One region of the Mesorhizobium sp. USDA 4132 genome, then DNA from elsewhere that is predicted to be linked to it. Evidence: riboswitches for the same ligand, from Rfam matches in the RefSeq annotation. Region 1 holds a riboswitch; the other holds the start of a gene.

Evidence for each region. A riboswitch is a leader RNA that binds a small molecule or an ion and turns the genes downstream of it on or off. The one in region 1 is predicted to bind S-adenosylmethionine.
Region 2: linked by a shared signal. The riboswitch ahead of metA (homoserine O-acetyltransferase MetA) and the one ahead of ACZ9IU_RS03045 (O-succinylhomoserine sulfhydrylase) in region 1 are both predicted to bind S-adenosylmethionine.

The regions. Positions count from the first base shown of each region.
Region 1 is NZ_JBWCCP010000001.1:597,566-600,967, forward strand. Features, by position in the region: gene ACZ9IU_RS03035 (tannase/feruloyl esterase family alpha/beta hydrolase) at 1-112, opposite strand, end outside; gene apaG (Co2+/Mg2+ efflux facilitator ApaG/CorD) at 225-617, opposite strand; gene ACZ9IU_RS03045 (O-succinylhomoserine sulfhydrylase) at 777-1,961, opposite strand; SAM riboswitch at 2,006-2,084, opposite strand; gene ACZ9IU_RS03050 (2'-deoxycytidine 5'-triphosphate deaminase) at 2,159-3,253, shown strand; tRNA gene ACZ9IU_RS03055 (tRNA-Gly) at 3,307-3,380, shown strand.
Region 2 is NZ_JBWCCP010000001.1:4,218,314-4,221,715, reverse strand. Features, by position in the region: gene ACZ9IU_RS21110 (AAA family ATPase) at 1-576, shown strand, start outside; gene ACZ9IU_RS21105 (NUDIX hydrolase) at 573-1,013, shown strand; SAM riboswitch at 1,067-1,144, shown strand; gene metA (homoserine O-acetyltransferase MetA) at 1,203-2,123, shown strand; gene ACZ9IU_RS21095 (vWA domain-containing protein) at 2,136-3,317, shown strand; partial or broken gene ACZ9IU_RS21090 (aldose epimerase family protein) at 3,401-3,402, shown strand, end outside.

The sequences.
Region 1 (3,402 bases):
CCTTCTGGTCGATGAAACTGCTTTTGTTTTGTGCGAGCGCCGGCGTAAAGGCCGTAAGCGTCGTGAACGCGCAGGACGCCAGCAGAATGACCGGCAAAGCGGAACGTGCCATCAAGTACTCCTCCCAAAGACCGTTTGACGGTGCCAAGATGCCGCAGGAGGAAAGGGGTAACAAATAGAAAAACCGCCGCCACCCATAACCTGTAGGTTGTCGGCAGCGCCGTCTAGTTGAGGACGCGCATCAGGCCTGGTGAATCCAGCGAGAAAGCCGGGATCGTCACCTCGAAGGTTTCGCCGTCGTCGGTCTGCATGTCGTAGTGGCCGAACATCAGGCCGGACGGGGTGTCGAGCGGACATCCTGAAGAATACTCGTAGCTGTCGCCGGGCTTCAGCCGCGGCTGCTCACCGATGACACCAGGCCCGTCCACTTCGTCGACGATTCCGTTCTGGTCGGTAATGTTCCAGTAGCGATGCACGAGCTGCACAGTGAGCGTCGAATGGTTTTCGATGACGATACGATAGCCCCAGACATAACGGCTCTCTTCCGGATTGGATTGCTCCTCCAGATAATAAGGCTCGACGGCGACATCGATATCTCTTGTCCGGGCGCGATACATGCGACACCTCAACAAATCCAACTTGGTTCGATATTGTACAGAGGCGCCGCAACGTCAAGAATTCTCGCGGTTTGAACAACCGAGTGTGGGCATTAGTTGAAGTTAAGGATAACCGGGATGGTGAATATCTGGTCGATCCACCACCCCGAAAAGCCAAGGCTACATGCCGGCCTTTGAAAGCGCCCGCGCGAAATCCTCGATCAGGTCGTCGGTATCCTCGATGCCGGCCGACAGACGCACGGTGCCGGGCGAAATGCCGAGTTCGGCACGGGCCTCGTCCGTCAGGTTCTTGTGCGTCGTCGTCGCTGGATGGGTGATCAGGCTCTTGGAATCGCCGAGATTGTTGGAAATCCTGACGATCTCCAGCGCGTTTTGCAGCTTGAAGGCCGCGTCCTTGCCGCCCTTCAGTTCGAAGCAGACGAGCGTCGAGCCGGCCTTCATCTGCCGGGCGATGATATCGGCCTGCGGATGGTCCTTGCGGCCCGGATAGATGACCTTTGCGACCTGCTTCTGCTCGGCGAGGAAGTCGGCGATCTTCGAGGCGCTCTCGGTCTGCTGCTTGACGCGCAGCGGCAGGGTTTCGATGCCCTTCAGCAGCGTCCAGGCATTGAACGGCGACATGGCCGGGCCCGTATGGCGGAAATAGTCGTGCAGGTTCGCGTCGATCCAGGCCTTGTCGGAAAGCACGACGCCGCCGAGGCAGCGGCCCTGGCCGTCGATATGCTTGGTGGCCGAATAGACGACGATATGCGCGCCGAGTTCCAACGGCTTCTGGTAGAGCGGGGTCGCGAACACGTTGTCGACGACGACCTTGGCGCCGATCTGGTTGGCGAGCTTGGCGACGCCGGCAATGTCGACCACTTCGAGCGTCGGGTTGGTCGGGCTTTCCAGGAAGAACACCTTGGTCTTCGGAGTGATCGCCTTTTCCCAGTTCTCGAGGAAGCGGCCGTCGACCAGCGTGCATTCGATGCCGTATTTCGGAGCGAGCGTCTCGACCACCCAGCGGCAGGAGCCGAACAGGGCACGGGCAGCGACGATATGATCGCCGGCCTTCAGCTGGCAGAGGATCGCGGCGGTGACGGCAGCCATGCCGGACGCTGTGGCGCGCGCATCTTCGGCGCCTTCCAGCATGCACATGCGCTTTTCGAACATGTCGTTGGTGGGGCTGCCATAGCGGGCGTAGATGAAGCCGTCGGTTTCGCCCTTGAAGCGGGCTTCCGCCGCTTCCGAGGTGTCATAGACGAAACCCTGGGTCAGGAAGATCGCTTCCGACGTTTCGCCATATTGCGAGCGCAGCGTGCCGCCGTGTACGAGTTGAGTTGCCGGGCGCCAATTCTTAGTCATGCGTGTTCCCCATTCAGAACAAAAAAACCGGTCGCATAAGCAGACCGGTTTCGCACCCGGTCTTTTTAGCCACTTATTTAACGTGGCTGCAAGCCGACCGGCCAAATCACCACGGGATAAGAGTGGCATAGCGCCGCGCCCCGCTTGCGTCAATGGCTCGCATTTGGTTTTGTTCGCCTCGAAAACTTGAGAGAGACATGATGGCTCGCGAAACAGGAATTTTGGCGGACCGCGCGATCGCGGCGCTTTTCGACAGTGGACGGCTGATTTCCGAACGTGAGTTGGATCGGGACCAGGTCCAGCCGGCAAGCCTGGACCTGCGCTTGAGTGCCAAGGCTTTTCGCGTCCGCGCCAGCTTCATGCCGGGCCCGACGAGCCTGGTCTCCGATAAGCTCGATCGGCTGAAGCTGCACGTTATCGACCTTTCCGAAGGTGCGGTCTTGGAAACCGGCTGCGTCTACATCGTGCCGCTGATGGAGCGGCTCGATCTGCCGGCCAATATGTCTGCCTCCGCCAATCCGAAAAGCTCCACCGGCCGGCTCGACATCTTTACCCGCGTCATCACCGATTACGCGCAGGAGTTCGACAAGATCCCGACCGGTTATTCCGGGCCGCTCTATCTCGAAATCTCGCCGCGTACCTTCCCGATCGTGGTGCGCCGCGGCTCGCGTCTGTCGCAGATACGCTTCCGGGTCGGCAATGCGCTGCTGAGCGAGCCGGACCTCCTGCAACTCCACAACGACGAAACCCTGGTCGCATCCGCCAAGCCAAATGTCTCAGGCGGCGGCATCGCCCTGTCGATCGATCTGTCCGGCGATAGCGTCGGCCTGATCGGTTATCGCGGCAAACACCACACGGCCGTCGTCGACGTCGATAAGAAGGCGCAGCACGACATCTTCGATTTCTGGGAGCCGCTTTACAGCCGCGGCCGCAACGAACTGATCCTCGATCCGGACGAATTCTATATCCTCGTCTCGCGCGAAGCGGTGCACGTGCCGCCGCTCTATGCCGCCGAAATGACACCGTTCGATCCGCTGGTCGGCGAGTTCCGCGTCCATTATGCCGGTTTCTTCGATCCGGGTTTCGGCCACGAGGCGGCAGGGGGACGGGGCAGCCGGGCGGTGCTCGAAGTGCGTAGCCACGAAGTGCCCTTCATCCTCGAAGACGGCCAGATCGTCGGTCGCCTTGTCTATGAACACATGATGGACAAGCCCGAAGGCATGTACGGCACGGGTCTCGGCTCCAACTATCAGGCCCAGGGCCTAAAACTGTCCAAGCATTTTCGCGCCTGACCTCACCTCCGGCTTGACAGGCGAGGCCGTCTGTTGGAAGTCTGAAACCTGACGCGGGTGTAGCTCAATGGTAGAGCAGCAGCTTCCCAAGCTGAATACGAGGGTTCGATTCCCTTCACCCGCTCCAGCAACTTCAATAACTTAAAGAA
Region 2 (3,402 bases), 3.6 Mb from region 1:
CACGACGTGGCCAACTACATCCGCCGCGGCAAGCTATGGCAGGCCTTTGCCGCCGACAGGAAGCTCGTCCTATTGATCGACGAGATCGACAAGGCCGACATCGAGTTCCCGAACGACCTGCTGCAGGAACTCGACCGCATGGAATTCCATGTCTACGAGACCGGTGAAATGGTGCGCGCCAAGGTCCGGCCGATCGTCATCATCACCTCCAACAACGAAAAGGAACTGCCGGACGCCTTCCTGCGCCGCTGTTTCTTCCACTATATCCGCTTCCCGGACGTGGATACGCTCGCCCGCATCGTCGAGGTCCATTATCCCGGCATTAAGCAGACGCTGGTGCGCAATGCGCTCACCCAATTCTACGAAATCCGCGAGATGCCGGGGCTGAAGAAGAAGCCCTCGACCTCCGAAGCGCTCGACTGGATCAGGTTGCTGGTCTCCGACGATGTCGATCCGTCGGACCTGCGCGGCGACGTCAAGAACGCGCTGCCGAAGCTGCATGGCGCTCTCCTCAAGAACGAGCAGGACGTGCATCTCTTCGAGCGGCTGGCCTTCATGGCGCGGCGGGAAAGATGACGCCCGATGCCTTCAAGGTGCTGATCTACGCCGTCTGGCAGAATAGGTTGCTGGTCTTCGACGAGCCGGACTATCCCGATCAGTGGCTGCAGGTGCCGGGCGGTACGATCGAGCCTGGGGAAGCGCCGGATATCGCCGCCGCCCGTGAATTTTACGAGGAGACGGGTCTTGCTGTCGATGTTCCGCTGCATCCGCTCATGGTTCACGATTACCGTTTCCAGAAGGATGGCAGCGAGATCTGCCATCGCCGGCATTACTTTCTGCTTCGACTGATGGGGGATTATGCCGATACCTGGATTCATATCGAGGAGCATCGCTTCGATGGTGGCGACCCCATCCGTTTTTGCTTTTCCTGGATGCCGCTGGACGATGCGGCGCGCCAGCTCGGCGGCGGGTTGGCAGAGGCGCTTCCCCTCGTTCTCAAGGACGGGCCGTAGAGGTAAGATTATGCTCCCATTGACGCCGGTCGTAGCAAGGCGTATTTGAACTCCCGAGAATTCGTGGTGATTTGGCCGGCCGGCTTGCAGCCACGTTAAAAAAGTCGCTAAAGGGCCGCGAGAAGATGTCTTCCCACGGACCGGGCGCGATTTATCTTGCCGCCGGTTTTATTTTTGCTGGGTTGAGACATGCCGATCAAGATTCCCGATACGCTGCCCGCATATAGCACCCTCGTTTCCGAGGGTGTCCGGGTGATGACCGAAACCATGGCGGTGCGGCAGGACATTCGTCCGCTGCAGATCGGGCTGCTCAACCTCATGCCGAACAAGATCAAGACCGAGCTGCAGATGGCGCGCCTTGTCGGCGCCTCGCCGCTGCAGGTCGAATTCTCGCTGATCCGCGTCGGCGGCCACAAGGCCAAGAACACGTCGGAGGATCATCTCCTTTCCTTCTATGAAACATGGGAAGAGGTGAAGCACCGCAAGTTCGACGGTTTCATCATCACCGGCGCGCCGATCGAGACGCTTGCCTTCGAGGACGTCACCTATTGGGACGAGATGAGGCAAATCCTCGACTGGACCGCGACCAACGTGCATTCGACCATGAATGTCTGCTGGGGCGCGATGGCAGCGATCTACCATTTCCATGGCGTGCCGAAATACGAGCTCAAGGAAAAGGCGTTCGGTGTCTATCGCCACCGCAATCTCGTGCCGTCCTCGATCTATCTCAACGGATTTTCGGACGATTTTCAGGTTCCCGTGTCGCGCTGGACGGAAGTCCGCCGCGCCGACATCGAGAAGACCCCCAACCTCGAAATCCTGATGGAATCCGAGGAAATGGGTATCTGCCTGGTGCACGAGAAGGCCGGCAAGCGGCTCTATATGTTCAACCATGTGGAATACGACTCCACCTCGCTGGCGGACGAATATTTCCGGGACGTCAATGCCGGCGTGCCGATCAAGATGCCGCATAACTACTTCCCGCATAACGACGATACGCTGACGCCCTTGAACCGTTGGCGCAGCCATGCACATCTTCTGTTCGGCAACTGGATCAACGAGATCTACCAGACGACCCCCTATGATCCGGAGAAGATCGGTACCGAGTAGGTTTTCGACGCGATGTTCATTCCCTTCTTCCTTCACCTCAAGGAAGCGAAGATCCCGGTGACACTCCGGGAATTCCTTGACCTTCTGGAAGGGGTGGAAGAAGGGATCGCGGATTTCGATGTCGAGGCCTTCTATTTCCTCGCCCGCACGGCGCTGGTGAAGGACGAGCGGCATATCGACAAGTTCGACCGGGTCTTTTCGTCCTATTTCCGCGGGTTCGAGGCGGTCTCCGGGGAGCCTGGCCTGGACGTCACCAGCATTCCCGAAGAATGGCTGCGCAAACTCACCGAAAAGCATCTGACCGACGAAGAGAAGAAGCTCGTCGAGTCGCTCGGCGGGTTCGAGAAGCTGATGGAGACCCTGCGCCAGCGGCTCGAGGAGCAGAAGGGTCGGCATCAGGGCGGCTCGAAATGGATCGGCACCGGCGGCACGTCACCTTTCGGCGCTTATGGCTATAATCCGGAAGGCGTGCGGATCGGCCAGGACCAGTCTCGTCACCGCCGGGCGGTAAAAGTCTGGGACAAGCGCGAATTCGCCGATTTCGACGACAAGGTGGAGTTGGGAACCCGCAACATCAAGCTGGCGCTGAAGCGGCTGCGCCGCTGGGTGCGGGAAGGGGCGGTCGAGGAGTTCGATCTGCCGGGCACGATCCGCTCCACCGCGGAACATGGTTATCTCGACGTCCAGACCCGGCCGGAACGACGCAACGCGGTGAAGCTGCTGATGTTTTTCGATGTCGGAGGCTCGATGGACGATCATATCCGGGTGGTCGAAGAACTGTTCTCGGCGGCCCGCACCGAGTTCAAGCATATGGAGCATTTCTACTTCCACAACTGCCTCTATGAAGGCGTGTGGAAGGAGAACGGCCGCCGGTCGGAGCGGACGCCGACGCTCGATCTGATCCGCAGCTACGGCGCCGACTACAAGGTGATCTTCGTCGGCGATGCTTCGATGAGCCCTTACGAGATTACCCACACGGGCGGTTCCGTGGAGCACTGGAACCAGGAGCCGGGAGAGGCCTGGATAAGGCGCGTCACCGAGCATTTCCGCCGCTGCGTCTGGCTCAATCCGGTGCCGCAGGATCATTGGAGCCATACGACCTCGATCGGCGTCATGCGGCGGCTGATGACCGAGCGGATGTTCCCGCTGACGCTCGGTGGATTGGAACAGGCGACGCGCGCGCTCACGCGATAGAGCCTTTTTTCTTCTCCACGGCGTTGCGGGTCGCCGCCAAATCGCGCAGGTTGCCGCAAACATATCGGTGGAGGAGCCATCTCAT